2 linked regions of the Prochlorococcus marinus XMU1411 genome follow. The protein of the gene in region 1 binds, or shares a complex with, the protein of each later gene. Links are inferred from orthologs where the notes say so. Each region holds a gene or a part of one and is shown on either strand. Other genes may lie near its edges.

What was found.
Region 2: the proteins of cdaA (region 1) and HA145_RS01305 are in contact, whole or in part, in a crystal structure (PDB 7OJS), measured with the Bacillus subtilis proteins. The link is inferred for Prochlorococcus marinus XMU1411 from one-to-one orthologs.

Annotation. Positions count from the first base shown.
Region 1 is NZ_JAAORI010000003.1:708,188-725,921, reverse strand. Bases 6,358-9,235 are described here. They hold cdaA (diadenylate cyclase CdaA), read right to left. Parts: upstream 8,312-9,235; coding sequence 7,403-8,311; downstream 6,358-7,402. Other genes in these bases: lysA (diaminopimelate decarboxylase), read right to left, coding at 8,340-9,235; HA145_RS05850 (isoprenyl transferase), read right to left, coding at 6,596-7,399; bioB (biotin synthase BioB), read right to left, coding at 6,358-6,590. Outside these bases: HA145_RS09565 (hypothetical protein), read left to right, coding at 28-183; HA145_RS05885 (ABC transporter ATP-binding protein), read left to right, coding at 194-1,966; photosystem II reaction center PsbP, read right to left, coding at 1,982-2,539; recombination mediator RecR, read left to right, coding at 2,643-3,242; lipA (lipoyl synthase), read left to right, coding at 3,246-4,145; HA145_RS05865 (hypothetical protein), read right to left, coding at 4,142-4,642; HA145_RS05860 (rhodanese-related sulfurtransferase), read right to left, coding at 4,654-5,586; more of bioB, read right to left, coding at 5,583-6,357; more of lysA, read right to left, coding at 9,236-9,713; rimI (ribosomal protein S18-alanine N-acetyltransferase), read left to right, coding at 9,807-10,259; HA145_RS05830 (ATP-dependent Clp protease ATP-binding subunit), read left to right, coding at 10,426-12,954; HA145_RS05825 (iron-containing alcohol dehydrogenase), read left to right, coding at 12,970-14,061; HA145_RS05820 (alpha/beta fold hydrolase), read left to right, coding at 14,070-14,969; HA145_RS05815 (phosphatidate cytidylyltransferase), read right to left, coding at 14,982-15,839; HA145_RS05810 (aminotransferase class I/II-fold pyridoxal phosphate-dependent enzyme), read right to left, coding at 15,849-17,246; HA145_RS05805 (ABC1 kinase family protein), read left to right, coding at 17,311-17,734. UniProt on the Bacillus subtilis protein: One of 3 paralogous diadenylate cyclases (DAC) in this bacteria, catalyzing the condensation of 2 ATP molecules into cyclic di-AMP (c-di-AMP). Upon expression in E.coli leads to c-di-AMP synthesis.
Region 2 is NZ_JAAORI010000002.1:156,112-169,449, reverse strand. Bases 1,856-4,776 are described here. They hold HA145_RS01305 (phosphoglucosamine mutase), read left to right. Parts: upstream 1,856-2,600; coding sequence 2,601-3,953; downstream 3,954-4,776. Other genes in these bases: HA145_RS01295 (DUF3177 family protein), read left to right, coding at 4,713-4,776; trmB (tRNA (guanosine(46)-N7)-methyltransferase TrmB), read right to left, coding at 3,961-4,590; HA145_RS01310 (thioredoxin domain-containing protein), read right to left, coding at 1,920-2,465; thyX (FAD-dependent thymidylate synthase), read left to right, coding at 1,856-1,916. In the rest of the region: HA145_RS01325 (cob(I)yrinic acid a,c-diamide adenosyltransferase), read left to right, coding at 103-684; dcd (dCTP deaminase), read left to right, coding at 689-1,282; more of thyX, read left to right, coding at 1,284-1,855; more of HA145_RS01295, read left to right, coding at 4,777-5,336; HA145_RS01290 (hypothetical protein), read left to right, coding at 5,296-5,631; ileS (isoleucine--tRNA ligase), read right to left, coding at 5,628-8,534; HA145_RS01280 (hypothetical protein), read right to left, coding at 8,655-9,104; HA145_RS01270 (fatty acid desaturase), read left to right, coding at 9,498-10,445; Asp-tRNA(Asn)/Glu-tRNA(Gln) amidotransferase subunit GatC, read right to left, coding at 10,451-10,744; HA145_RS01260 (DNA-3-methyladenine glycosylase), read left to right, coding at 10,916-11,500; HA145_RS01255 (aspartate carbamoyltransferase catalytic subunit), read left to right, coding at 11,522-12,538; HA145_RS01250 (DUF565 domain-containing protein), read right to left, coding at 12,541-12,882; HA145_RS01245 (hypothetical protein), read right to left, coding at 12,894-13,094; protein IsiD, read left to right, coding at 13,312-13,338. UniProt on the Bacillus subtilis protein: Catalyzes the conversion of glucosamine-6-phosphate to glucosamine-1-phosphate. Glucosamine-1-phosphate is used for cell wall biosynthesis.

The sequences.
Region 1 (17,734 bases):
TTTTGTCTTCAGAGTGTCAAAGAGGAGATGATGAAAGCAGAAATGTTATATAGTGAAGAAATTGCGAATGAAACTTGTGATTGTTACTACGAAGAATTTACACAAACTGCAAGTCATCAAGATGCAAAAACAAAATGTAAATTAGAAACCAAAGAAAATTTAAATCATAATAGAAAAATTTAATTGTTATTTTATGAGGCCTAAGAACAATCAAAATCCAATAATTAGACTTTATTTAAATCTGATTCAAGAAAGAAGGTTACTATTTTTTGCTTTTCTTAGTTCCATAATTAATAAAATATTAGATTTAGCTCCCCCTGTAATAATTGGTCTTGCGGTGGATATCGTTGTAAAGGAACAGAATTCATGGATTGCAGGTTTTGGAATAAAAGAAGTTCCAGCACAATTGATTTTTCTTGCATTTGCTTCAGGAATAGTTTGGTCTGGTGAATCCTCTTTTGAATATTTATATTCGATTTTATGGAGAAATTTGGCTCAGCTATCGCAACATAAATTAAGAATAAAAGCTTATGAGCATATCCAGGAATTAGATATGGATTTTTTTGAAAATGATAATACTGGAAGGCTATTATCTATTTTGAATGATGATATAAATCAACTCGAGAGATTTCTAGACCAAGGGGCTAATCAGATTATTCAATTATTTATAACTGTTTTAATAATTGGGAGCACTATGATTTTTGTCGCTCCAAAAATCGCTTTATTTGCTTTCTTTCCTATTCCAATTATATTTTTAGGATCAATTAAATTTCAAAGGAAGCTCGCTCCAAAATATAGAGATGTTAGAAATAAAGCTGGACTATTGGCATCAAGACTTAATAATAATTTAAGTGGAATTCTAACCATAAAAAGTTTTACTAAAGAAAAATGGGAACTAAATAGATTAAATAAAGAAAGTTTAGATTATCAAAGAAGTAACAAAGCTGCAATAAAATTATCTTCTGCTTTTATACCTCTAATAAGATTTGCAATCTTATTTGCTTTTATAGCGATTCTATTACTTGGAGGTTTCCAAACTTGGAATAAGACACTTGATGTAGGAACTTATAGTTTTTTAGTGTTTATTACACAAAGACTATTATGGCCTTTAACTACTTTGGGGCATGTTTTAGATGATTTTCAGAGATCTATGGCTTCAATAGATAGAGTAATTGATCTCATAGATACGCCTATAAAAATAAAAGATGGAAAAATAAAAATTGAACCTAAAGATATCAAAGGAGAAATTATTTTTAATAATGTAAATTTTAATTATCCTGGACGAGATTTAACTTTAAAAAACATAAATTTCAAAATTGAAAATAACTCAACATTAGGAATTGTTGGTTTAACAGGTTCTGGGAAAAGTACAATAATAAAATTACTCCTTAGGATTTATGATAGTAATAATGGTTCAATAACCTTGGATGGCATTTCTATTAAAGAAATAAATTTAAGGGATTTAAGAAAGTGTATTTCTTTAGTAAGTCAAGAAACTTATTTATTTCATGGCAGTGTACAAGAAAATATTGCTTATGGCTCAATCAACCCAAGTCTTAAAGATATCATTCAAGCTTCAAAGATTGCGGAAGCTCATAAATTTATTGAACAATTACCTGATGGTTATAAAACTATAGTGGGGGAAAGGGGTCAAAGGCTCTCAGGCGGACAACGTCAAAGAATTGCCTTGGCGAGAGCTGTTTTAAAGGATGCACCAATATTAATATTAGATGAAGCTACAGCCTCAGTTGATAATGAAACAGAGGCTTTAATTCAAAAATCATTATCTAAAATCACTAAAGAAAGAACAACTATAGTAATAGCTCATAGACTAAGCACTATAAAAAATGCGGATAATATTGTTGTTATTGATAAAGGTAAAATAGTTGAAAGCGGAAAACATGAAAGACTATTAAATCAGAACAAAATATATGCTGATTTATGGAATGTCCAAGTAGGAATCTAGTATAGAATTTCTAAACTATATTAAAAAGTTAAATGATTCAATTACATTATTAAACATACCGTCAACTTTATTCCATCTCTCTTCATTAGTTCCCACGGCAAAAGTGTAAAGTGTTCCTCTATCAATTACAACAGTAGCTAATTCGTGTCTGGCCTTTTCATTTAAATTTAATTCATACTCTAAATCATAGAAGATATGATTAGATGCCTCTCTCTTATTGGTATTTATAAGTTTTACCTCTCTACCTGAACCTTCTGGAGCAATGACTTTATCAATTAATGTTTGGCCTACTTCACTTGGGCTTCCTAATTGCTCTAATTGAATCTCTTTATTTACATTAGAAATAACTAAACTTAAAGTCTCATTACTATTTATTAGATCATGATAAATAATTTCAGGTCCTCCATCGACTTTTACTCTTGTCCATCCTGTTGGATACAAAAAGGCATATCTTCCATCTGGACTTTGATAAGCTTCTAATCCCGCATTTAGTCCGCCACTACAAGCACTAAGTGTTAAACACAAAAAAATCAAAAATAAATATTTGAAAGGGTTAAATTTAATATTTTTCATTTTGTTTGAAATTACTAACTAAAAACATAATAAGACATTAAAAGCAAACAATTATGGCAATTCAGAATTTTGCGTCTAAATTATCCCTAGAAATAGTTTGATTTTGATTACTTATACCAAACCGCTTTCAAAATTAATTGGTCATTTTGAGAAATTCCCAGGGATTGGTCCAAGAACAGCACAACGATTAGCCCTGTTTATTTTAAAACAACCTGAAAGTACAATAAGAGATTTTTCAAAGGCTTTGTTAGAAGCACATAGTAATGTTGGTCGTTGCAAAAAATGTTTCAATTTGACTTCAGAAGATGAATGTGAAATTTGTAAAAATATTGAAAGAAATCAAAAACTAATCTGTGTAGTTGCAGAAACTAAAGATTTGCTTGCTTTGGAGCGCGCAAGAGAATTTAAAGGTGTTTACCACGTTATTGGTGGTTTAATATCCCCAATGGATTCTGTTGGCCCCGAACTCTTAGAAATAAGAAGCTTGGTAGAAAGAGTTAGTAAGTCTGAAATAGATGAGATCATATTGGCGTTGACCCCCAGTGTTGAGGGAGATACAACAAGTCTTTATATTGGAAAATTGTTAGCCCCTTTTACTAAAGTTACAAGGATTGCATATGGCCTTCCAATGGGTAGTGAACTTGAATATGTGGATGAAGTTACACTTGCAAGGGCTTTAGAAGGAAGAACAAAACTAAATTAGACAATGAGAGAAAATAATCTAATCAAGAAAGAAAAAATCCTAAGACTTCCCTCTTGGATTAAATTTCCTATTAGTAAAGCTTCAGAATTCGAAAGAATACAAACACTCATCAAAAAATCAAATATTCATACTATTTGTGAAGAAGCAAGATGTCCAAATAGAGCAGAATGTTATGCCTCAGGAACAGCCACTTTCTTACTGGGTGGATCCATATGTTCTCGTTCCTGTGCTTTTTGTCAGGTAAATAAAGGTAGACCTAGTTCTATTAATATTGATGAATGTACTCAAGTCGCTGAAGCAGTGAAAGTATTGAATTTGAAATATGTTGTTTTGACATCTGTAGCTAGAGACGATCTCCCTGATCATGGTGCAAATTTATTTATATCTACAATTAATGAGATTAGAAAAATTGATTCAACAATAAAAATAGAGGTTTTAACTCCTGATTTATGGGGTGGAGGAAAAAATTTTGATGAAACTAATAACCTTCAGACTGAGAGATTGAAGATGATTTTAGAAAAAGATCCAATATGTTTTAATCATAATCTTGAAACTGTTGAAAGACTTCAAAAAGAAGTTAGGAGAGGTGCGAATTACAAAAAATCCCTTGGTTTACTAAAAAAGTCAAAAGATATTGCTCCTCATATTCAAACTAAATCAGGCATTATGTTAGGTCTTGGGGAATCATTGGATGAAATAAAAAATACAATTTATGATCTCAAAAAAATAGATTGTGATCAAATTACAATCGGCCAATATTTAAGGCCCTCATTAAATCATTTGGCAGTTAAGAAATATTGGGATCCATCAGAGTTTGAATACTTATATCGCTTCTCTAAGGAATTAGGATTCAAGAAAGTATCTTCTGGCCCCTTAGTTAGAAGTAGTTATCATGCGGGTTAACTTTCTTTAATTAAAGAGAGTTTCTTTTCAAGTTTTTTCAATATGGAAATACAATCCCCGTTCATAAGTGTACCTGCACCTCCCCAGACCAATCTTAATAAAAGATCTACTGGGCTTGAACCAACTTCTTTAACGATTTTGAAACCTATTAACTTGAAATATCTTACAAGTTTTTTACTATATCCTTCACTATCAAATATAGCTAAAAGTCTTGCTTTGTTGCTTGATTTTTTTTCAATTGCCCAAGCCATAGTTGTTGCCCATATTAATTCTGAAACAAAGGCAGGAGCTTTACTAAGGATTCTTAATGTATCAAGTTGAATACCTTGTTTATTTAAAAAAGTCCAACCTTTCATTTCGGCCCAAATCTTTATTATGTTATCTTTCTGTTCTGCTATAACGATTCTAAAGAAACATAATCCGAGAGTTTCTCTAACTTGAATTTTAATTAATAATCCAATATTACTTGCTAGTTTTTCTAATTCTTCAACTTTCATGATTTTGAAAATTAGTTCTGATAGATTTTATGATTTTCCACTTTTAATCTGTCGATCTGTTTTTGTCTTTCTTCAAACCTTTTCCTATCATTATCACTAAATTGATCTATGCAGAAATGACATTGGATACCCTTTCTATATTCTTTTCTTTTTTGATCTTGAATTGAAACTGGCATTCCACATGCATGGCAAATCGAGTATGAGCCTTTTTCTAATTCATGATTTAAAGCAACTCTTTTATCAAAAACATAACATTCACCATCAAATAAGTTTTCTTCTTTTGGTATGTCATGGAGGTATTGAAGGATCCCGCCTCGTAGGTGATAAATATTTTTATAACCTTTCTTTTTTAGCAAACTAGTAGCTTTTTCACATCTTATTCCTCCGGTACAAAACATTGCTATTTTTGTAGACTCATTATTTTCTAAATGGGTATCTAAATGATCATCTACCCACTTGGGGAAATCGCTAAAATTTCTTGTATTTGGGTTTATAGAATTCTGAAATGTTCCTAAAGAAACCTCATAATGATTTCTAGTATCAATGACTATTGTATTTTGATTTTTGATTAACTTATTCCAATCAGCTGAGTCAATATAGGTCCCATTATTTTCTGAAGGGTTTATTTCAGGGCAACCCATGGTAACTATTTCTTTCTTGATTTTTATTTTTAATTTTTTGAATACTTTCTTTTTTGAAAAATTTATTTTAATATTCAAATTTCTATTATCTGTATATTTGTCAAGTAAATTGATAACAATATCAATTACATTTTTCTCTGCACAAATAGTTCCATTAATGCCCTCACTTGCAAAAATTAATAAACCTGAAAGATCGTTTTCATTTTCGATTTCTAATAATTTATTTTTTAAATCAAGAATTAAGTTTTCTTGAAATGGGAAGAAAGAGTAAAGAGAAACTATTTTATAATTTTTGCCTTTCATAAAGAAGATAATGTTTTTTCACAAGTATCAAAATCTTTGTTAAATGATACTCCAACCTCTTTAAGAAGTTTTCTGTCAGATTGAAAAGATGGATTTGAAGTTGTGAGTAACTCATCTCCATAAAAAATTGAATTTGCCCCACATTGAAAACATAAAATTTGGGCTTCTTTTGAAAGCTTTTCTCGCCCTGCACTTAATCTTATTTTACTTTTAGGCATAAGAATTCTTGCTGTGGCTATCATCCTTATCATTTCAATAGAATCAATTTCTTTATTATCTTCTAAACCAGTACCTTCAATAGCTACTAATGAATTTATAGGAACACTTTCAGGGTGTGGATTCATATTTGAAAGCACTTCCAAAAGAGATGCTCTATCCCCATTAGTTTCACCCAATCCTATTATCCCTCCACAACAAACATTTATTCCTGCATTCCTTACTCTTTTGATAGTATCTAGTCTGTCTTGAAAAGTTCTAGTCGTAATAATATTTTTATAATACTCAGGACTTGTATCAAGATTGTGGTTATAAGCGGTCAAACCTGCATCAGCCAGTCTGGAAGCTTGTTCTTCTGTAAGCATCCCAGCAGTAACACATGCTTCCATCCCTAAATCTCTTACACCGCTAACCATCTCTAGCATTGCATTAAAAGATTTTCCATCTCTAATTTCTCTCCACGCCCAACCCATACAAAACCTATCTGCACCCTCATTTTTTGCTATTTGAGCTCTTGCTAAAACCTCTTCAACTTGAAATTGTGGATGACTTTTGATTTCGCTAGCACTATAAATTGATTGGCTGCAGTACGAACAATTTTCTTCACATCCACCAGTTTTTACGCTGAACAATGATGCTAATTGAATGTTGTATTTGTTAAATTTTCTATGAACGGCTTGTGATTCCCACATTAAATCAATAAGAGGCATATTAAGTTTTTCTAAAATCTCCTCTTTATTCCAATCGAACCTAATTTCTTTTAATAACTGATTATTCGAATTAGGCATTTTTATTAGGAAGAATATTGAGAATCTTCAAAAGATTCATTTGGTAATGATTCTATACCGCCGAAACGTCTATTTCTTGATTGGTAATCAATTATTGCTTTAAGAAATTCTTGCTCATTAAACTCTGGCCAAAGTACGTCAGATATATAAATTTCTGAATATGCTAATTGCCATAATAAAAAATTACTTATCCTTTTTTCGCCACTAGTTCTTATTAGTAATTCTGGATCCTTAATCCCTCCAGTTAATAGCTCTGAATTAAATAATTCTTCATTAATTTCACTTGGTTTTATTTCCCCAGCAGAAGATTTTAATGCTAATTCTTTTGCAACTTTTACTATTTCTTGTCTCCCTCCGTAATTAACACATACATTGAATAAAAATTTATTGTTGTTTTTAGTAAGTGATTCTGAACTAGAGATTATTTCTTTTAAATTTTTTGGGAAAGGAGTTAAATCTCCAATAAATTTTATTTTTGTTGATTCTTCATGTATCTCTTTAATTTCATTTTTTAAAACTTCGCTAAAAAGATTTATAAGAAAATCAACTTCTTTTGTTGGTCTTGTCCAATTCTCAGTTGAAAAAGCGTAAACAGTAATTACTTTACAACCTAAATTTTTTGCAGCTTTGAGAATTTTTTTTAACACACTAACGCCTTGTTTATGTCCAAATGATCGGGGCAAACCTTTTCTAGTGGCCCATCTCCCATTGCCGTCCATAATTATTGCTACATGTTTGGGCAATTTTTGTTTATCTATTTTCATCAATAAGTGACTAATTTTATCGTCTATTACTTTTTCTAAATTCATTAGTTAATCCTTTTTGTGAGTAAAGATTTCTGATTTATTGGACTCATTTTCATTGATATCACTGATAATGTTATCACTTGAGTTTGTGTTTTGGGATAAGGCATTTTTACTTAAAGTTGATTTAGTTGTTCCTATAGAGTTTTGATTGCCAATTAAATTTACGAGAAGTTCTTGCAAACGACTGCTTGTAATAGGTCTTTCCAGTTTTCCTTGGTTCGCTAAGGATAACGTACCTGTCTCTTCAGAAACAACAATACAAATACATCTGTCAAATCTCTCTGTAATTCCTAATGCAGCCAAATGTCTTGTTCCGTATCTACTAATTCCTTGCCTTGATAAGGGGAGTATTACACCAGCTGATATTATTTTGTTCCCTTTCACAAGTACTGCTCCATCGTGCAACGGTGTATCCGTAGCAAAAAGATTTATTAAAAGGTCAGTTGACAATTTTGCCTCAATATTTGTGCCAGAATATAAAAAATCTTCAGGCCTTAAATCACTCCCTAAATCGACAACTATTAAAGCACCTCTTCTATTTTGAGAAAGTTTACCTGCAGTATCAACTAGCTGAGTAATAGTTGTTGAAGTTGCTCTAAATTCCTTAGGTGGATTCCCTAGTAATACAGCTAGCCTGCCAGTGCCTAATAACTCCATTAATCTTCTTAGCTCTCCTTGCCAAAGGATTGCTAAGGAGAGTGAGCAAGCGAGGACCACTGCATCAATTAATTTTGATGTTAGTGGAAGAAAGGCATATCTTTGTATAAACCATGCGGAGGAAACTAAAAACAAATATCCTCTTAAAAGCCATAAAGTCCTTTGCTCTTTTACTCTAGAGAATAACAAAAGTCCAAAACCAACAGCAAATAAAACATCTAATAAAAGTTTTAAATTTATAATCCCCCAAAAATTCACATTAAAAACAAAATTAATTTAAATGTACCTAATTTTGTTTAATAAAGCGATCAGGCAAAACATCATATTTTAAAAGATCAAAAGGACTTTCTCTCTTTTGAATTAATTCTGCTTCACCATCACAAACTAAAAGAGCAGCAGGTCTAGGAATTCTATTATAGTTGGAACTCATTGAGTTGTTATATGCTCCCGTACCAAACACACATATTAGATCTCCTGTTTTGCAATCTGCTAGTTCTATCTCCTTAAACAACACATCTCCTGATTCGCAATGCTTGCCAGCAATAGTATATTTTTTTTTGGAATCTAAATTAAAGGGATTACTTACTAAGCATGCAGAATAATTTGATTGGTATGTTATTGGTCTTGGATTATCACTCATACCACCATCGACAGATAAATAAGTTCTTATCCCAGGTATTTCTTTAAAAGCCCCAATTTTGTATATTGTTATTCCTGCTGTTGATACAATCGATCTTCCTGGCTCACACATCAATATAGGCAAATCTAAATTGTGTTTTTTACAAGCTTCCATTACTGACCTGGAAATTGTTTTTACCCATTCATCAATTGAAGGGGGGGTGTCATTTTCTGTATATTTGATACCTAAACCCCCGCCTACATTCAATTGTTGAATATTATGACCAAATTTTTTAGCTTCTAAAATAACATTTATCATTATTCCTCCAAGATCATTATGAGGTTCTAATTCAAAAATCTGGGAACCAATATGAGCATGCAATCCTTTTAATTTTAGATGTTTTGTTTCATTGATTCTGGCAAATAAAATATTTAAATATTCAATACCGAAACCAAATTTGCTATCAAATGATCCTGTCCTTATGTATTCATGTGTATGGCATTCTATTCCAGGAGTAAAGCGAATCATTATATCTATGTCACGATCAAATTCATTTGAAAGTTCTTCTAATCTTTCTAAATCATAATCATTATCTACAATTACTTGAATATTATTTTTAACAGCAAACTCTATTTCTTTGTCTGATTTATTGTTTCCATGAAAAACAATTTTCTCATTCGGAACTCCACCTTTTAGAGCCGTTAATAGTTCTCCTTCTGAAACTGCATCAAGTCCTAAACCTTCTGAGGAAACAAGGTTACTCATAAAAATAGAACTATTTGCTTTGGAGGCATATATCGGGAGTGATTTCCCTGGGTAATATTTTTCTAATGCTTGTTTATATGCTCTACATGAGTTCCTTAAAGTGGTTTCATCTAAAATATAAAGAGGAGAATCGTATTTTTTAACTAATTCTTCAATAGAACATCCGCCAACTGATAACTTCCCATCATTTCCGATGGCTGTAGTAATGGGTACAATATTTTTATTAGGACTACTGAGGTCTATCTTTTGTTTTAAAAAGGATTTTTTTTCTTCCATGAGATATTTTTAATTTAAGAAGGATGATTCTAATTCGTCATATTTTATAATGACTGTTAATTACGAATTTTTTGAATACATTTTCATTATAAAATGATATCCATTAAACACATGAATGAGAAAGATATTGATTTATGTTATGAATTTGATTCAAATACGATTTCTTTGTGGAGCAAAACGCAATGGTCTAACGAACTTAGTAAAGAGGGTATAAGGGTCTTTGGGTTATTACTTTCGAATTTAGTAATAGGAATATGCGTTTTTCATGTGGTTATTGATGAAGCTCAAATTAATTTTTTTGCAATAAATGAAGAATATAGGAAAAAAGGTTTTGGCTCTTACCTTATGAGAAATTTAATAAAAGAGTGTAAGAAGTTAAGTATAAATAAATTATTTTTAGAAGTCTCTCATAAAAATGTTAAAGCTAAGCAATTTTATAGTCGTTTTGATTTTTCTACTGTGGGAATAAGAAAAAACTATTATAAAGACGGTTCAGATGCTCTCTTAAAAGAAAAAAATTTAACAAGTAAAGAATTAAAAATTTAATTGTTCGGATAACCAGAATGCTTGAAATTACTATAATTTGTTGCTATATCACTAAAAAAGTTAAATTTAATTCAATAAAATTTATTTTTAGGTATTCACAAAAGCTCATTCTGAACACAAAATTTACATATTACTGGTAGGTTATTAGTAGAAATCTAAACCCCTGATGTTTGAAAGATTTACAGAAAAGGCTATAAAAGTCATCATGCTTGCTCAAGAGGAGGCGAGAAGGCTTGGTCATAATTTTGTTGGAACTGAACAAATTTTATTAGGTTTAATTGGAGAAGGTACAGGTGTTGCTGCAAAGGTTCTTAAATCACTTGGTGTTAATTTAAAAGATTCGAGAATAGAAGTTGAAAAGATAATTGGGCGAGGTTCAGGATTTGTGGCCGTAGAAATACCTTTTACTCCTAGAGCTAAGAGAGTTTTAGAATTGTCATTAGAAGAAGCTCGTCAATTAGGTCATAATTATATAGGGACTGAACATCTTTTATTAGGTTTGATAAGGGAAGGTGAGGGCGTAGCTGCAAGAGTTTTAGAAAATTTAAGTATTGATCTCACTAAAGTAAGAACTCAGGTAATAAGGATGCTTGGGGAAACAGCTGAAGTGGGTAGCGGAGCTAATTCAAGCAAGGGAAATTTAAAAACAGCTACTCTCGATGAATTTGGAACAAATCTAACAAAGTTAGCTAGTGAATCAAAACTAGATCCAGTTGTTGGCCGTTATTCTGAAATAGACCGTGTGGTACAAATATTAGGTAGAAGAACTAAAAATAATCCCGTTCTTATAGGTGAACCTGGTGTTGGGAAAACAGCTATTGCTGAAGGTTTAGCTCAAAGGATACAGCTTGGAGACATTCCTGACATACTTGAAGATAAAAGAGTTTTGACGTTAGATATTGGACTTTTGGTTGCCGGAACAAAATATAGGGGAGAATTTGAAGAAAGGTTAAAGAAGATAATGGAAGAAATTAAATCTGCAGGTAATGTAATACTTGTTATAGATGAAGTACATACTTTAATTGGCGCTGGAGCAGCTGAAGGTGCTATTGATGCAGCAAATATTCTTAAACCAGCTTTAGCCCGAGGTGAACTTCAATGCATAGGAGCAACTACACTTGATGAATATAGAAAACATATTGAAAGAGATGCTGCTCTGGAGAGGAGATTCCAACCAGTAATGGTTGGTGAGCCATCTATTGAAGACACAATAGAAATTTTAAAAGGTCTCCGAGAACGTTATGAGCAACATCATCGCCTCAAAATTACTGATGATGCTTTAGAAGCTGCGGCTCACTTAGGAGATCGATATATATCTGATAGATTTTTGCCAGATAAAGCAATAGACCTTATTGATGAAGCAGGAAGTAGAGTCCGCTTAATAAACTCTAAACTTCCACCCGAAGCTAAAAAAATAGATAAGGAACTAAGACAAATTCAAAAGAAAAAAGAAGAATCTGTAAGAGACCAAAACTTTGATCAAGCTGGTCAATTAAGAGAACAGGAGATGGAATTGTCTGCAAAAATTAAAGAAGTTCTTGAAAATAAAAAAGAATCCACAAATGAGGATGAATCTACTATTGATAAAAGCTCAGAAAAGAATAATTCAAAACTCTTACAAAGCCCTATGGTGAGTGAAGAGGACGTAGCACATATTGTTGCATCTTGGACCGGTGTGCCAGTTCAAAAATTAACAGAAACTGAATCGGTTAAGCTCCTCAATATGGAAGAAACTCTTCACCAAAGATTAATTGGACAAGATGAAGCTGTAAAAGCCGTTTCTAGAGCTATTAGAAGAGCAAGAGTTGGTTTGAAAAATCCTAATAGACCTATCGCAAGTTTTATCTTTTCAGGTCCTACTGGTGTAGGTAAAACTGAATTGACTAAATCTTTAGCTTCATATTTCTTCGGTAGTGAAGAAGCAATGATCAGGTTAGATATGTCAGAATTTATGGAGAGACATACTGTTAGTAAACTTATAGGTTCGCCTCCAGGATATGTTGGTTTTAATGAAGGCGGTCAACTTACTGAAGCTGTTAGAAGAAGACCTTATACTGTTGTTTTATTTGATGAAGTAGAAAAAGCTCATCCAGATGTATTTAATTTATTATTGCAACTTCTTGAGGACGGTAGATTAACAGATTCCAAGGGTAGAACTGTTGACTTTAAAAATACTTTATTAATAATGACCTCTAATATTGGTTCAAAAGTTATAGAGAAAGGAGGCGGTGGATTAGGCTTTGAGTTTTCAGGCGATTCTGTTGAAGATAGCCAATACAATAGAATCAAATCTTTAGTTAATGAAGAACTAAAGCAATACTTTAGACCTGAATTTTTAAATAGACTCGATGAAATAATAGTATTCAGGCAATTATCTAAAAATGAGGTTAAAGAAATAGCTGAAATTATGTTACAAGAAGTTTTTGCAAGATTACAAGATAAGGGAATTAAATTAGCAGTAACAGATGCTTTCAAAGAGAGACTTGTTGAAGAAGGCTATAATCCTTCTTATGGAGCAAGACCTTTAAGAAGGGCCGTTATGCGCTTGTTAGAGGACAGCTTGGCTGAAGAAGTCCTCTCTGGAAGAATAAAAGATGGAGATAAAGCATTAGTTGATATAGATGATAATAAAAAAGTTAAAATTAATATTTCCTCTGAAGAATCTCCTCAAGAGTTAGCAAGTGCAAACTTCTAGTTATTCAAAGTAAACATGCAATTAATCTCTCCAGAAACTATATACAGAGGGAATAATGCTTGGGAAAAATCTTTACCCCAAATTACTAAATTAACTAAAAGCCCATTAATTTTGGGTAGAGGTAATAATACGATTAACCTGAGAAATAAAATTTTTATTGATTTAAAAAATCAAAACCTCAATGTTAATTATGCTAATTTACAATTTGATTGTTGTTATGAAGATATTACAAGAGTAAAAAATATCATTTTAAACAATAATCATGATTCTGTTATCGCAGCTGGAGGCGGCAAAGTTCTAGATTCTGGCAAATATATAGCAAATTCTCTTGATATCCCCTGTATTACAGTGCCTCTTAGTGCCTCTACATGTGCAGGTTGGACCGCTCTATCAAATATTTATACAAAAAATGGACAATTTATAAAGGATTTTGCATTAAGATCTTGTCCAAAAATCCTGGTATATGATCATAAATTTATTAAAACAGCTCCATCAAGAACACTTGCTAGCGGCATAGCTGATGCTTTAGCAAAGTGGTATGAATCCTCAATAACAAGCTCAACAATTGATGATGGTCTTGTTCAACAAGCTATTCAGATATCAAGAGTTTTAAGAGATCAACTACTAATTGATGGTGAGAAAGCATTTAAAGGTGAATTTGAAAATAATCTTTCTTGGCAAAATACTATAGAAGCTTGTGGACTTACAGCAGGATTAGTAGGCGGTATTGGGGGAGAAAAGTGTAGGACAGCTGCAGCACATGCTATTCATAATGCAATTACTCAGATAATTACCCCAAAGAAATTCTTACATGGTGAAATTGTTGGTGTTGGATTATTATTGCAATTAAAACTAGAAGAAATGAAAAATAATAATAAATTAGCTGATCAATCAATTAAACAATTATTGATACTTATGAAAGAATTAAATTTGCCGACTACTATTGCACAACTTGGAATAAATGTTTTTGAAAATAACAATTTAGAGAAAATTGCTGACTTTACTTGTCGAGATAAATCTGAAATTCACTTCTTGCCTTTTGAAATTGATAAACAGGATATAGTTGAAGTGATTTCAAATTTTGAAAAACAAAAAATCAAAATATAATTTTATTATTGACTAAATCCCATTTCGAACAACTTAGTAATTTAAATATTGATTTTTTTGAGAGTGCCAAATTATCTCTATTGGATCCATTAGGTCTTTATCTAGCAAATGATGTTAATTGGATTAAACTCAATGAGAACTGGAACTCTTTGAAATTTCCAGTGGTTATGGGAGGAAAAGGTCAACCTATAATTCTCCTACATGGGTTTGATAGTAGTTTTTTAGAGTTTAGGAGAATATATCAATCATTAAAAAGAAATTTCCAAGTTATTATTCCTGATTTGTTAGGGTTTGGTTTTAGTCCTAGGTGCGCAACAAATGAATACAATCCCTCGAAAATAATTTCATATTTAATTGAACTTCTTAAGACCTTAAAAATAACAAATAATTTAAAAATTATTGGTGCCTCTATGGGAGGCTCAACAGCTTTAAAACTTGCCTCTGAATTACCTAATTCTATTGATAAGATAATTCTTTTATCTCCCGCTGGGTTGTTCGGAGAACCAAAGAGAATTCCTTTTCCTCTTAACCAAATTGGTGCCTCATTTCTTGGATTGCCGCAGGTTAGAAAAAGTCTTTGCAGGCAAGCATTTGCTTTCCCAGATGAATGTGTTGGTGAAATGGAAGAGCAAATTGCTTCAATTCATTTAGGTTGTCAAGGATGGAGGAATTCGCTTGCATCATTTGCTAAAAGTGGCGGGTTTGCAGGAACACATAAATATATCCAAAATATCCCAATTAAAGCTATATGTGGAGAAAATGACCGTATTCTTGGAAAAAAAGAGATTAACAATATAAGAAAAATAGATAAATTAAATTTTGTAGGATTGAAAAATTGTGGTCATCTTCCACATATAGATCTACCATCATTATCTAGTAAAATTATCCAAGATTATTTTTTGGAATAAAAGATTTTTTAATTAATTAAGATACTTGAGGATTATAAAAATATAATACAAAACCGATGGAGTAAAGATGTAACTGTCAATTCTATCAAGAATCCCTCCATGTCCCGGTAAAAAAGTTCCAGAATCTTTTATTTTTGCATCTCTCTTCATCATAGATTCAATTAAATCTCCAACTAATGCCATAAGAGAAATTGAAATTCCATATATTATTCCAAAAAATATTGGATGTTCCCAATTCATTAAAAATGCGAAAAATATTGCTAGTAAAGTTGAACAGGATATCCCTCCAATTAAACCTTCTATAGTTTTGCTAGGAGATATTGGAGATAGAGATGTTTTACCAAATGACTTCCCAATGAAATAAGAGCCAATATCACTAGCTACAATTAAAAAACAAGAAGTTAAAGTTAAATGAAGTCCTGTCGTATTTGATAAGTTCTCAAACGATATAAAATCCTGATTCGAACTAATTATCACTGAATCTAATCCCCTTAATTTAATCCAGTAACTAGGTAAAAAACCTAAATAGAATAATCCAAAAATAGAGGCTGCTATATCTGAAATTGTCCCAGGCTTTGGTTGCAAAAGTAACCAAGTGCATATCCCAACTGAACAGATTGGCAAAATTGAATTTGAAATTTCTCCTTCAAGCAAACCAATAGTCTCAAGATAAGTAAAAATTATAATAATAAAGGATGAAAATAATGTGGTTTTTGTAGCTGGTCTGATTCCTTTAAATTCTGCCATTCTAAAAAATTCTAATAATGCTAGATATGTAAGCAAAGCAGTTGCGAGTGTAAAAAACCATCCGCCCAACAAAACAACAATTAAACCAAAAATTCCTATAAGTAATCCGCTTTTCACTCTCATATGAAATTGCTATGTTTCTAAGACTCTTATATTAAAATTTACCAGATCTTTGTTGCATAAACTTTGATTATTTATCCAATTAAACCTATCTAAATCAATTTTTTCGCCAGGAATCAGTAGAGGTATCCCAGGAGGATAAGGGCAAATAATATCTCCAGAAATTTTATTTAATGATTGTGAGAAAGAAATACTCCGAGTCTTACTTCTCCAAGCAGTTCCAATTTCGATTTCGGGGGCTTGAACTAATTCAAAGGGCGATTTGAGCACTTCTAAACTTTTTGATTCTTTGGAATTTAATAATAATTGTTTCCATAAATTTTCAAATAAATTAAGAAAATCTTTTTGATTTCCAAATCCTAAGCAAAAAGTGAGAGTCATCATTTCTGGTAATTCAGCAATAAGGCCATTTCTATAAAAAAATTTATCAGCAGTAAAACCATCAATTCCAGCCTTGGAAGTATTTAATACTATTTTTAAGGGGTCTTGAGTTTCTATGAGAGGAATATTTTTTTGAATTAATTTTTTATAAATACTTTTTGCTTCTAAAATTCTTTTTTGATATTTTGATAAACTTTTTTTGTTAAGCCAGTCTCTAATGGACTCTTCACAAGAAGAAAGTAATAAGGAACTTGGACTGGTAGTTTGCAGCAAATTAATACTTTTGATTAAATTACCTTCATTTATTAGATTCCCTTTGTACCAAAGTACCGCCGTTTGAGTTAAACCATTAAGCGACTTATGCAAAGAGTGAACGACTAAATCAGCGTTTGCCGTTAAAGCCGATTTTGGTAAGTTAAGGTTTTTACAAAAAAGGAAATATGAGCCATGGGCTTCATCAACTAAAACAGGTAAATTTTTTTGATGACAACAATCTATTAAAGGCTCTAAATCTCCTGTATAGCCATGATAAGAGGGATTTACAAGAATAACCCCTGCAATTTTATTCTCATCAAAATTTAATTTTTTAAATACATTTTCTAACCAGCTTTTTGTTAATGGTTTGTAATGGCCCGTTTCTGAAGAAAAATCTAGGTCAAAGAATATTGGATTTATATTCTGCATCGCACAGATTTTTATAACACTTATATGAACATTTCTAGGCATCAGGATATTTTCGCCTGGATTTGCCATTGCAATTACTGCTGATTGTATTAATCCAGAAGCTCCATTAACTCCAAAAAAACATCCTTTAGCCCCAAATTTGTCGGAGAATTCTCTTTGAGATTTAGCAATTAATCCGCTTTGGGAAAGCGGGGAGCCTATTTCTGGTAGTTCGGGCAAGTCCCAATACCCAGGTGGATATTTTAATAACTTCACTAATTTCTTTGGTAAGGCTGCCCCTCTGTTATGAGCGGGAAAGAATAAGGATTTTAAAAACTTTTTAGTTAGAAAAGATGAAATGCTCATAAAGTTTTATTGACATATATAGAATGGGATACGTAGTAATCTTTTTTGATTTTTTTTAATTTTAATGAAAAGATCTTATTCGAAATATTCAGCAAAAGAAGACTTACTTTGGTTGATTTTGAGACCATGGATTTTTATCCCAAGAGTTTTATATATCCTTTTAACTTTTATTTTTCTTTTTTTAAGAATACTTTTTCAAGGTAACAGTAAAAATAAAAATGTACAAAAAAATCTCTCGAAATATCTTTTTGATGTAATAACGGATTTAGGACCTTGTTTTATTAAATTAGGCCAAGCACTCTCAACTAGGCCAGATCTTGTTAGACAAGATTGGCTTACAGAACTTACAAAATTACAAGATAACCTCCCAGCATTTGATCAAAAAATTGCTTTAAAAATCATTGAAGAGGAACTTGGATCCCCTGCTAATGAATTATTTGAAGAGTTTCCAGATAGTCCTATTGCTTCAGCAAGCTTAGGTCAAGTTT
Region 2 (13,338 bases), on another replicon or contig:
AAATAGTTTAAACTTTCTGAACTCTTTTTTAAGTAAAATTACACTATATGCAGCGTAAATAAATTCAAATTATACTGCATGTAGATAAAGAAATCTAAAATAATGGTAATTAGTTCATCTAATAGTTATTCAAGAAGCAACCCCGAGTTAGTAAAAATAAGTTCTTCTAACAAGATAAACTTAAAAAATTTTATTCAAAACGGGCAAATCCAAATCTATCAGTCTTCCTACAGAGGAAGTTATAGCTCTATCATTAGAGACTGCCTTAGAAATGCTGCTCTTGGCAGGAAAGTACTTTTAGTTCAATTCATGAAAGGAGGTGTTAAACAAGGTATTTCTAATGCAGTAAAGCTTTGTGGCAACTTAACTTGGGTAAGATCATCACATGCTTTTGATCAATATCATTCTGAAGAAATTGAAAATGATGAAAATTTAAAAAAAACTATTCATGAATCAACTTATGAATTATGGAATTTTTGCAAAAAACAATTACTTTCTGGTGAAAATGATCAAATAATACTTGATGAAATTTTTCTTGCAATTGAGATGAAAATTATCGATAAGGATGATTTGATTTCAACACTTAAAAACCGATTTATAGCAGGAGATGTAATTCTTACTGGTACAGATATTCCTAAAGAATTATCTTTAATGGCCAACCAAATTACTGAACTTCGCTCATAAAACAATGCTTAAAAATGATCTCTGGATAAATCAAAAAGCTTCTGAAGGAATGATAAACCCCTTCCAATCAGACTTGGTGCGACATCTTGAGCCTGACAATAAACAAAAGCCAGTTTTGAGTTACGGATGTTCCTCATATGGCTATGATTTAAGACTTTCATCGAAAGAATTCCTAATTTTTAGGCATATTCCAGGAACTGTAATGAATCCTAAAAAGTTTAATCCAAATAATTTAGAAAAAACTGTCCTGCACCATGATGATGATGGAGACTTTTTTATTCTTCCTGCTCACTCATATGGTTTAGGGGTAGCCTTAGAAAAGATGAAAGTACCCGAAAATATTACTGTAATTTGCATTGGGAAAAGTACTTATGCACGTTTAGGAATTATTGTTAATACAACTCCTGCAGAAGCAGGTTGGGAAGGCCACCTAACTTTAGAATTTAGTAATAGTTCAGGTGCTGATTGCAGAATTTATGCCAACGAGGGAATCTGTCAGCTTCTCTTTTTTGAGGGTGATCCTTGCTCTACAACATATGAAGATAGAAGGGGTAAATATCAAAATCAACCAGAAAAGGTAACTCTAGCAAAGATTTAAAATGAGTAAAGTTGAACTTATTTCCTTAACTCCGGATGCAGAAAAAACGATGGCTTATATTGCAAGAGTTAGCAATCCAAGCAATCAGAAAAATGAAGATTATTCAAAATTATTAAGTTATTGCATTAAAAATGAACATTGGAGTGTGTTCGAACAATCATTTATGACCTTACAAATAGAAACAAACAGGGGAATTGCTGCTCAAATTTTAAGACATAGATCATTTACTTTTCAGGAATTTTCGCAGAGATATGCAGATAGTTCTCAATTGGGGAACATTCCTCTACCAGATTTAAGAAGACAAGATTTTAAAAATAGGCAAAATTCTATTGCAGATCTACCTGATGAATTAAAAAAAAGATTCAATACAAAAATTTCTTCACATTTTAAAGCTGCTTCAGAATTATATGAAGATTTACTTGCCGAAGGAATAGCCAAAGAATGTGCAAGATTTGTTTTACCATTAGCAACCCCAACTAGAATTTATATGTCTGGATCATGCAGGTCATGGATTCACTATATTAATTTAAGGTCAGCTCACGGTACTCAAGAAGAACATAAGTCCATTGCCCAAGATTGCAAATCTATTTTCAAAAAAAGTTTTCCGATTGTATCAGAATCTCTAGATTGGTAAAAATCATCCATGACTAAGAGGGGTGACTTCATAATTTTTATTTTCTTTGATTTCAGAAAATTCAGCATTAAGAATTTTTTCTTGAGATCCCACTTCTTTTTCTAAATCTGCTATTGATTCTCTTATTATTACTTCTTGTTGATTACCAATAAAAGTAGATTTTAAATTACCTTTTGTATCGAAAAGGTTAATTTGAGGAATCCCATTGACATCAAATTTTCGAATATAATTTTCCCATTTTTGATTATCAACATTTAAAAAAACAAAGTTAATATCTTCTTCGTATGTCTCCTTCAAGGCTGATACTTTTGGAGCCATTTCTTTGCAAACTTCGCACCATTCAGCGTAAAATTCAAGGAATGTTGGCTTATTGTTTTTAAAAGCTATTTCGGGATCAACAGATAATTCTCCAAAACTCTTAAGAAGATAAGTTGATTGAAAAAAAAGATTTCTAAAAAAAATCAAAGAAATAATAAGAACAACAACTAAAAAAACAAGTATTGCTTTTAAGTTTTTATTTAAAAGTGGTTCTCTACTCTCAGTTTGCATTCTGAATAATTACTGTTTTTAATATATTAAATAAGATAAACAAATTGAGAGAAAAATATTCTTTTACCTTTTAATCAACTGATAAAATAAGATTTAAATAAAATGAAAAATATTTTTAGTTCCTGAAATCTAATTATGCAAACAATCTTCGGAACTGATGGAATAAGAGGAATATTTGATGAAGAAATAACATATTCTTTAGCATATAAAGTTGGTTTTGCTTTAGGTTCTAATTTAGACAATAATAATCCAATATTAATTGGAAGAGATACGAGAATTAGCGGAGATATTCTGCTTCATGCAATAACAAAAGGTATAAATGCAAGTGGCAAAGAATTTATAAATCTTGGAATCTGCCCCACCCCAGCTATCCCTTTTTTAATCCAACAAGAAAATTTTAGTAGTGGGATAATGATATCAGCAAGTCATAATCCTCCTGAATATAACGGCATAAAAATCTTTGATCATAATGGTCAAAAAATTACCAAGAATTTTGAAAATAAAATTCAAAAATTTATTGAAAAGTCAAATCAAAATACAACAGTTGCGACAAAAGATATCTCTCTAACAACAAATAAAGAGCTTATGGACATTTACATCAAAAGCTTAATCCAATCAATGGGCGAGGAAAATTTAAGCGGCATGAAAATTATATTAGACACATGCTATGGATCAGCAACAACTTGCGCAAAAAAAATTTTTCAGAGTCTGGGTGCTGATGTAAGAGTTATCAATAACTCTAAAAATGGATTAAAAATTAATATGAATTGTGGTTCTACTAACCTCGAACCATTAAAAAAAGCATTAAGAGAGAATCCTGCAGATATGGGATTTAGCTTTGATGGAGATGCTGATAGAGTAATTGGATTAGATTCTAAAGGCAATGTATTAGATGGAGATCATATGCTTTTTCTCTGGGGAAGAGAACTTATGGGACAAAAGACTCTAACAAATAATTTACTAATATCAACTCAAATGGCAAATTTAGGTTTTGAAAAGGCCTGGAACGAAATTGGTGGAATTTTATATCGAACTGATGTAGGAGATAAATACGTTTATGAAGCAATTAAGGAAAAAAGAGCTGTTTTGGGTGGAGAACAGTCTGGACATATTCTTTCAAAAATTAATAACTTTTCCGGAGATGGAATATTGACTGCACTTCAAATTTCTAAATACTGTAAAAAGAAAAATATTACATTAAATGATTGGCTGAATAGTAGTTTTGAACCTTTTTCACAGAAACTTACAAATATTAATTTAAATTTTAATATGAAAAAAATAAATCCAGAAACCAAAATTTTAATCTATCAAATTATAGAAAATTTTCATAAAACTTATTCTGATAATTGTAGGATTTACATTAGGCCTAGTGGCACAGAACCATTAATGCGAATTCTTGTTGAAGCCAAAAACAAGAAAAAAGTTGATTCTTTATCAAGAGAGATAACAAACAAACTCTTTTTAGAAATTAATAAAATAATTAACTAACAATTAATCAATCTTTTATATAAATCCTTTCAAAAATTTCAAGTTGGTTAACAATTACATACTTTTCACGATTAGTTTTAACTTTACTTGGATTAAAACTTTTAGAATAATCAAAATCTTTTTTATCTATTTTTTTAAAATAAAAATTACTTGATATAGTGCTATCCATGTAATCGAATAGATCCTTTACATCTGTTTTTATAAAAATTAGGGTCCCTTTTTGTAATGAATTTGAGAGAATATTAATAAATTCTGGCTGAATTACACGCCTTTTAAAATGTCTCTTTTTAAACCATGGATCAGGAAAATTAAAAGAAATGCTTTTTAGATTTTTAATAATAATTTTACTTTGGACATCATTCAAAATATTATTAGCATTACCAAATAAAAAATATAGATTTTTGATTTCTTTTTCAATCACTTTTAATTTAGCATTTTTGACTAATCTCTCACGAATTTCAATTCCTAAATAATTCCAACTGGTATTATCTAGAGCTAAATCGAAAAGAAACTCCCCGGCAGCAGAACCTATATCCAAATGAAGATTCAATTTAGAATTTCCAAACATGTCGCTCAAAGAAGGTATTCTCTCAATTTCATTGAAATTTCTACTAAGTGGATTTACATGCTGTCTCATACAATAATTGGTTTATTTCTCAGCAATAATACAAAGATGCATAATATTCATAACTATGACAATAGTAAGATTAAAAGTAACCGTTTGATGTTTAATTATTATGTATGTAAAAAGAAAAAGTTTTGAACGTTTTTAATCAAGTTTCTATTTGGCTATCATTTCAACTTACAATAATTTTCTTTATTGGTATTCCTGTTGCATTATTCTTTTGGTCCATTAAAAAAAGAAATAAAGCTGTTAATAAACTTCTAACAATTTATTGGAAAATATCACTTTTATTTTTCATAAGCCTTTTACTTTTAATAGGTAAATATAATTATGCTTTGACCATAACAAATATTTCAACAATATTAATGACGACTTCAGTTTGGTTTTGGACTGATATTAATGATGAATTTAAAGAATATGATTTTTCTTACCCCATTATCACAACAACAAAAATATGGAGATGGGCACTAACTTTTATATCTCTAAATTTCTTTATTCAAAGTTTACAAAACTTGAGCTGCTTTTCTTTTATTAATTCTGCTGCATGCGAAATTTGGCTTCACCCTTCTTCAAATTTCTACATTATTATCAAAAATTTATTTAATTTTTTCTTCGGAGCTAATTTTACTCAGCCGGTAGCAAAATATTTAGGATTATTTTCATTACTAATCTACTCTTTAGGATTAATTCAATGGTCAATCCTAAAATTACCTAAAAATGGAAGAAACTCTTACTTCTCCGAAAATGGCAGAAATTGATTTAATAAATAGTCTTGAAAAAATTAGTTCCGAAATACCTGATAGGATACTCAAACTAGAGGGTTTCATTCAAAAAGAAAATCAAAAAGAACAATTAGAAATAATTATTTTCAGAGGTTTCAGTAGCTCAACAACTCATCCAATTGAAATAGATTCAGAAAAAAAAGTAATAGCACTTAATTATATAATTAAGAATTTTAAACTTTATAAAGCACCTTTAACAGAGACCGGAGAAAATTTTATAAGAGAAAATGAAAACTCAGTTTTCTTTTTGAATCAAAAAAACTGGATTTAAATAAATTCAAAATTAATAATATTTGAACATCTTTTGCATAATTTTGTATTTTGTATTCCAATAAAAGTTTCTTTTTGATAATGCCAACATCTATCACATTTTTGACCTTGAGCTTTTAATATTTGTATTTTTCCAAGTGCATTGTCATCAATAATTAGAGAATTTTCCGCTAAATCAGATACCACTTGGAAGTTTGATACTATAAGCCAATCCCTAAATAAATCTACATCTTGATTGCCAAATTCTTTTAGCCAAGTAAGTGAATCTTTTAAAACTTTATCTTCAGGTAAATAATTAACTTCAGTTTCCAAAGCTGCTCCAATTATTTGTTTGTTTCTACATCCTTCTATAGCCTTATTAATTTCAACTCTCAAATTTCTTAAATTTGTAATGTGTTCATTAAGTATTTGATTTTTCCATGACTGCGAAAATATTGGCCATCCTCTTTGAAAGACTGATTTTTCTTTAGTTGAATATGGTATATTTTGCCAAATATCTTCAGCCATATGACAAAGCACTGGAGAAATAAGTACAGCTAAATTTTCAACAACTTTTGACATGACGAACTGACATGATCTTCTCCTAAATTGTGATTTAGAACTTACATACAACCTATCCTTCGCAATATCCAAATAAAAATTTGATAGATCTACAACGCAAAAACTTTGCAAGATTTGGAAAAATTTTGAAAATTCATAATTTTCATAAGCATTTGATATTTCATCTGTAACCTCAACTAGTCTGCCTAACATCCATTGATCTAAGAGAGGCAATTGATCAATTTCAAAATTATCAACATTAGGATCATAATCATGAATATTACCAAGAAGATATCTTGCAGTATTACGAACTTTTCTGTAAACGTCTGAAAGTTGCTTGAGTATATTTGAACCAATTGGAACATCAACTGAATAATCTACAGAGCTTACCCATAGCCTTAAAACATCAGCACCATAAGCAGGGTCAGTTTTTTTATTATTACCTCCATTAATAATTATATTTGGGTCAACAACATTTCCTAAAGATTTACTCATTTTTCTTCCATTTTCATCAAGTGCAAAACCATGAGTTAAAACTTTCTTATAGGGAGGTTTATTATTGACTGCAACAGATGTAAGCAAAGAAGACTGAAACCATCCTCGATGTTGATCTGAGCCCTCTAAATAAAGATCTGCTGGATACTTTAATTCACTTCTCAGTTCACATACTGCGGCCCAGCTAGATCCTGAATCGAACCAAACATCCATTGTATCTGTCCCTTTTTTCCATTGATCCGATTCTTTTGCATAACTTTCAGGCAAAAGATTCTTAACATCCCAATCCCACCAAATATCTGCTCCATGTTCACTAAAAAGTTCTTGAATATGATTAATTATCTCGTTGTTAAGTAGGATATCATTACCATTTTTTTTATAAAAAACTGGAATAGGTACACCCCATGACCTCTGTCTAGAAATACACCAATCTCCTCTCCCAACAACCATAGAATAAATTCTTTTCTTTCCAGTCTCTGGCATCCATTCAACATCTTCGATTGCCTTTAATGCAGATGATCTAAAGCCATTTACAGAGGCAAACCATTGTTCTGTTGCCCTAAAAATAGTTGGTTTTTTGGTTCTCCAATCATACGGATATCTATGTTTATAATTTTCTTGTAATAGAAGCAAATTATTTCCTTTTAAATATTCAATAATTAAATTATTGGCATCTTTCAGGACATTGGATCCTTGAAATTGTCCAGAAGATTCATTTAAGTTCCCTTTTTCATCAACAACACATGTAATAGGTAAATCATATTTTTGCCCCACATTAAAGTCATCTATCCCATGACCAGGTGCAGTATGAACAATTCCAGTACCTGATTCTGTCGTAATGTAATCCCCCCCAATCAAGATTCTGCAATTTTTATCCTTAGTAGGATGTTGATATTCAATATTTTCCAATTCAGAACCTCTAACCTCTAAAAGCACCTTGAAATCTTTATTAAATTTCTTACTTATTTCAGAAGATAAATCCTTTGCAAAAAGGTAAATTCGTTTCTCTTCATCGATAGCAAAAACGTACTTTATTTTTGGATTTACTGCAACTGCTTCATTTGCAGGTATGGTCCAAGGAGTAGTGGTCCAAATAGTTATGAAAGAATTATTTTGAAAAAAATCTTTTTTGATATTAAGATTTTCTGGGTTGAAATTTAATAGAATTTGATCAGATATATTAGTAATTTTTAATGAAACATAAATACTTTTTGAATAATGTTCATCCGGATATTCTAATTCTGCTTCTGCAAGTGCAGTCCTCGAACTTGGACTCCAATGCACAGGTTTAAGACCTCGATATATATATCCATTTAAAAACATTTTCCCAAATACTCCAATCTGAGCAGATTCATAACTTTTCTTAAGAGTTAAGTAAGGGTTATCCCAATTTCCCCATATGCCCCACCTTTTGAAACCCTCCTTTTGATTATTAATTTGAATATGGGCATAATCTGTTGCTTTTTTTCTTAAATTTAGAGTATCAAGATTCTTTCTTTCATCAGATTTTAAATTCTGAAGAACTTTTAATTCAATAGGTAATCCATGACAGTCCCAACCAGGTACGAAATGAACCCTAAATCCTCTTAAGGTTTTGTACTTATTAATTATGTCTTTTAAAACTTTATTAAGGGCATGACCCATATGAAGAGCTCCATTTGCATAAGGAGGGCCATCATGTAATGTAAATATTTCGCCTGAATTGTTTGAACCTAATTGGAAATCAATATCATTATTAGCCCAAAAATTCTGTATCTCAGGTTCTCTTACAACTGAATTTGCGCGCATTGAGAAATCAGTTTTTAATAAATTTAAAGTTTCTTTATAAGAAAAGTCTGATTTTTGTTCTTTGCTATTTTGAGATTTCATTCGACGATATAAGAAATATTGGTGATCAAAAGAATTATTTAAATAAATCTAATTCATTATATTCTTTATTAATTGACCTGTAGTTTTTTTGGGATGTTTCAAATAACCAATTTTTTTATTTCAGAGTTTTATATTATCATTTTTATCATTTCTTACCCACTTTTTTTGGGTTGTATTTTTATTATTGCTACCAAAATTAAGAAAATTTGAAGGTTTAGTGAAATCAGAAAATACCAGATTTATGGATTCTAATATTTTCAAAAAGTTATTTTTAAACTCCAAAAAGGTAATTAATTTTTTCTTTTCGTTATCTGTCAATTGGTACCATCTAGATAAAAAAAGCTCTACTAGATAAAAAACAACTAGTACTGTTAAAAAAAGGAAAATTACAAAAAATGATTCACCTAGTGTTTTATGTTTAATTATTAATATCAAACCTATTATTAAATTTAAAAAAGCTTTTATTAAGTCTTTTGGTTTGCCGAGCTCAAGATAAATTATCGGTACAGTTAGAAAAATGGTCCCAACCAAAATATAAAAAGTTCCCAAATAAAATATCAAACTATTCATTAAATTCAATGCTTAATTAAATTATAAGACTTGATATCAAGAAACAAACTATGTATCAGAATTTCCTTAAGTGCGGTCGGGGAGACTTGAACTCCCACACCCGAAGATACGAGTACCTAAAACTCGCGCGTCTACCAATTCCGCCACGACCGCTCAAATAAAATAATAATTGAAAGAGGTTTATTTTAAAAATTTTTTTTCTTAAGATGATTAATTTGACACATTAAAATTGAATTAAAAATCTCCTAAAAGAAATTTTTTTGTTTAAGCGTGCAATCATCTTAAAATATTAGTTATATTATTTAAAGAATAAAAGAAACGATTTCAAACTTAACCAGTAAAAATACAACGAAAAATACTAATTCTTCAAAAACATTTAATTGGCAAAAAGAGATTAAAAATTACCTAAATCCGCCAAGTTTTTGGAATCCAACATTAGGTTTATTTTTTGGCGGTTATTTTCTTGCGTTTCTTAGCATATGGCAATGGTATAGAGGGGTTTGGCCTTTACCTTTACTTGTAGCCACTGCTTTTTTAGCTTTACATATTGAAGGTACTGTTATTCATGATGCCTGTCATAAAGCTGCTCATCCAGTTCCTTGGATAAATCAAGCAATGGGCCATGGCTCAGCTATTTTATTAGGTTTTAGCTTCCCAGTTTTTACGAGAGTTCATTTACAACATCATATTCACGTAAATCACCCCAAAAATGATCCAGATCATATTGTTAGTACTTTTGGTCCAATTTGGCTAATTGCTCCAAGATTTTTTTATCATGAGGTGTTTTTCTTTCAAAGAAAACTCTGGCGAAGATATGAATTACTACAATGGGGAATTGAAAGATCCATATTCCTGACAATTATCTTGGCAGGTTTGAAATTTGACTTTATGAATTTAATTTATAATTTATGGTTCGGTCCAGCATTAATGGTAGGAGTCACTTTAGGAATATTTTTTGATTATTTACCCCATAGACCATTTCGATCAAGAAATAAATGGATAAATTCTCGAGTTTATCCAAGCAAATTTATGAATTTATTAATAATGGGACAAAATTACCATCTCATTCATCATCTATGGCCTTCGATTCCTTGGTTTGAATACAAAATAGCTTATGAAAAAACTAAGCCTTTATTGGATATAAAAGGCTCCCCTCAAAGGGTTGGGATATTTGAAAGTAAAGAAGACATTTTTAACTTTATTTATGATTTATTAATAGGTGTAAGGAGTCATAGCAAAAAGAGGGGGAAAATAAGAAAAATCATAAATTTATATCCAGGCTTTAAGATAAAAAAATTTTTATTAAAGCTTGTCAACAAAACATTTATTGGAAGCAACTAACTTACTCATTCATTAATAATTTTTGGTACTTTAAAATATTTATCTTCTCTCGATGGACCCAATTCTAAAAGTTCTTCATTGCAATCAGAATTTTTCTTTTCGTCTTTTCTAAATACATTTACAACCTCTATAGCTCTGGTTGTACAGGGAGCATCATCTGTATCAATTTTTTCAAGTTGTCTTATATAATCCAATATCTTTTCTAATTGTTGTGCATGATTATTAATTTCATTCTCGTTAAGTTCTAATCTCGCTAAATGAGCAACTTTTTTTACTTCCTCTTTAGTTATTTTTGTCATACATTTAATATCTTTCTTATTAAATAATAGTTTATTAAGAACAACTTATTTAGATATCCTTTGAATTTCAAATAATTTTAAAAAATAATCACATCTTTTTGAAAATCAATATCAATTAATAGCCTTAATTATTTTTCTCAGCTAAATATGTTATTAGATAGATATTGAAAAATAGAAGAAGAATTCTTTCCAAAAAATTTTTTTTATCGGCACTCTAAACTTGTTGCTCCTGATTTAATAGGCTGTTACCTCATAAAAAAAAATAATGAGATAGATCAAGTTAAAGGAGTCATTGTTGAAACTGAAGCGTATTCACAGGAAGAAGAGGCCTGTCATGGCTACCGCAAAATGACTGAATCAAACAAATCATTATTTGGCAAACCTGGCACATTTTATATTTACAAATCTTATGGCATTCATCATTGTTTAAACATAGTTACTGATAAAGAAAATTTTGCGAGTGGTGTTTTGATAAGATCAGTTTTTATCTCTAATGAGAATGAAAGATTAGCTTCTGGACCAGGCCTAGTAACAAAAACATTCAGTATAGATATTTCATTTAACTCACTTGAAGTTCTTAATAACAAATCTTTATGGATTTCTCCACGAGACTACACTCTAGAAGAAAAAGATCTTATTCAAACTACGAGAATTGGCATATCAAAGGCAAAAAATATAAAATGGCGTTGGTATCTCAAAAATAGTAGGAGTGTAAGTAAAAGATTAAAAGGTGACAGAACACCTAAATTTCAATAATCATTTATCTTTTTAAGCGTAATGCAAATTTGGCCTCATAAACATATCCACACACTCGCTAATTTTTCAATTAAAGATTATGAGTCAGTATTTGAATTAGCTAATAGATTTGATGCACTAAAGAATGCAGGAACAAAAAAGATACCGGCCTTACAAGGGACTTTGGTAACGTCTTTATTTTTTGAAGCTAGTACAAGAACAAAAAATAGTTTTGAGCTTGCAGCAAAAAGACTTTCTGCTGATGTCCAAACATTTGCGCCATCCTCCAGCTCTCTAACAAAAGGCGAAACAATAATTGATACGGCCATAACTTATTCTGCTATGGGGGCAGATACATTAGTTATAAGACATTCATCAAGTTATATAACCTTTGAGATCGCAAAAAAACTTGATGCAATAAATGCCAAGACTTCGGTTCTTAATGCAGGAGATGGATTACATAGTCACCCCAGCCAAGGATTGCTTGACATCTATACATTGATAAAATTCTTTTCCCAAAAAACACTGAATCCAGAGGTTTTAAATTCCAAAAAAATTTTAATAATTGGCGACGTTAACCATTCAAGGGTTGCCAGGTCAAATCTTTGGGCTTTGAGTGCATTCGGCGCAGATATAATCTTATGTGGTCCTAAGACATTAATACCTGATGAATTTATCAATTTTTTAAAAACCCCTGCGCCAAATCAAACAGAAGATCCAGTTAAATCAAGAGGTTCCATAACAATTTCTAGATCATTGGAAGAATCAATAAAAATTGCAGATGCGATTATTGTTTTAAGACTCCAGAAAGAGAGAATGATGGAAAATTTACTAAGTAGCATTGATTCATATAGTTTGGATTATGGCTTAACCGCAGAAAAATTATCTTTAAATAAAAAAGAAATTCCAATTCTACATCCCGGTCCAATTAACAGAGATATTGAAATTAGTAGCAAAGTGGTAGATCAATATCCTAATTGCTTAATTAATAATCAAGTTGCAAATGGTATCCCTATAAGAATGGCTTTGCTTTATCTATTACAGAAAAATAACAAGTAAATTTATAGCAACTTAAGACTTTCTGTAAAGAAACCATAAAATAATCCTAATCTTAAAGAATCCAATAAAAGTACTAAAAATTTCTTTTTCCTTTCAAATCTAAAATTTCTTCTCAAAACTATTAAAAACTCAATAAAAACTACTGATAAAAAAGCGGCTACAGGATCCATGAGTTCCACAACTGCACTTACCATACCAAGAGAACTTCCAAAAAAGTATCCGATTAAAAGTGTAATCAATGATATTGAATATCTTCGCCATGGATTATTAGCCCAAATACTAATTGTCTGAATATTTTCCACAATTTTTAGCTGAAATTTTGTCTTTTGAGGTTTAACAACCATTTTGCATTAAACTAGGCCGCTTCTGAGTTTGATTGAATTTTAGTATTTCCTTCTATTAATTCAAGTAATGCTTCCAACTGAGCCATTAACCCTCTTAATTCGCCTGACTCAGGGAAAAGGTCATCTTCTTTTATTCCTAAATGCATTTCTCTGAGCTCTTGCCTTAAATAGCGTATGTGACTAATGACTTGCTCTCTTTTGGTTTGCGACATGATATAAATCTTTGCTTATATTTTAAGAAAGAATATTTTTGAAAAGGAGAGTTTGCATATTTATGACTGAGAATGAAGATAAATGAGCTAACAACAATTTGAAAAGATTATGAAAATTGAAAATTATCATATCCTTGAAAATATGTACTTAATTCTCATATCAATTTTAAATAATTACTTGAGGCTTTATTATTAGAGTATATTGACTCTACTCAATATGAAATTCATTTCTGAAAATAAAATA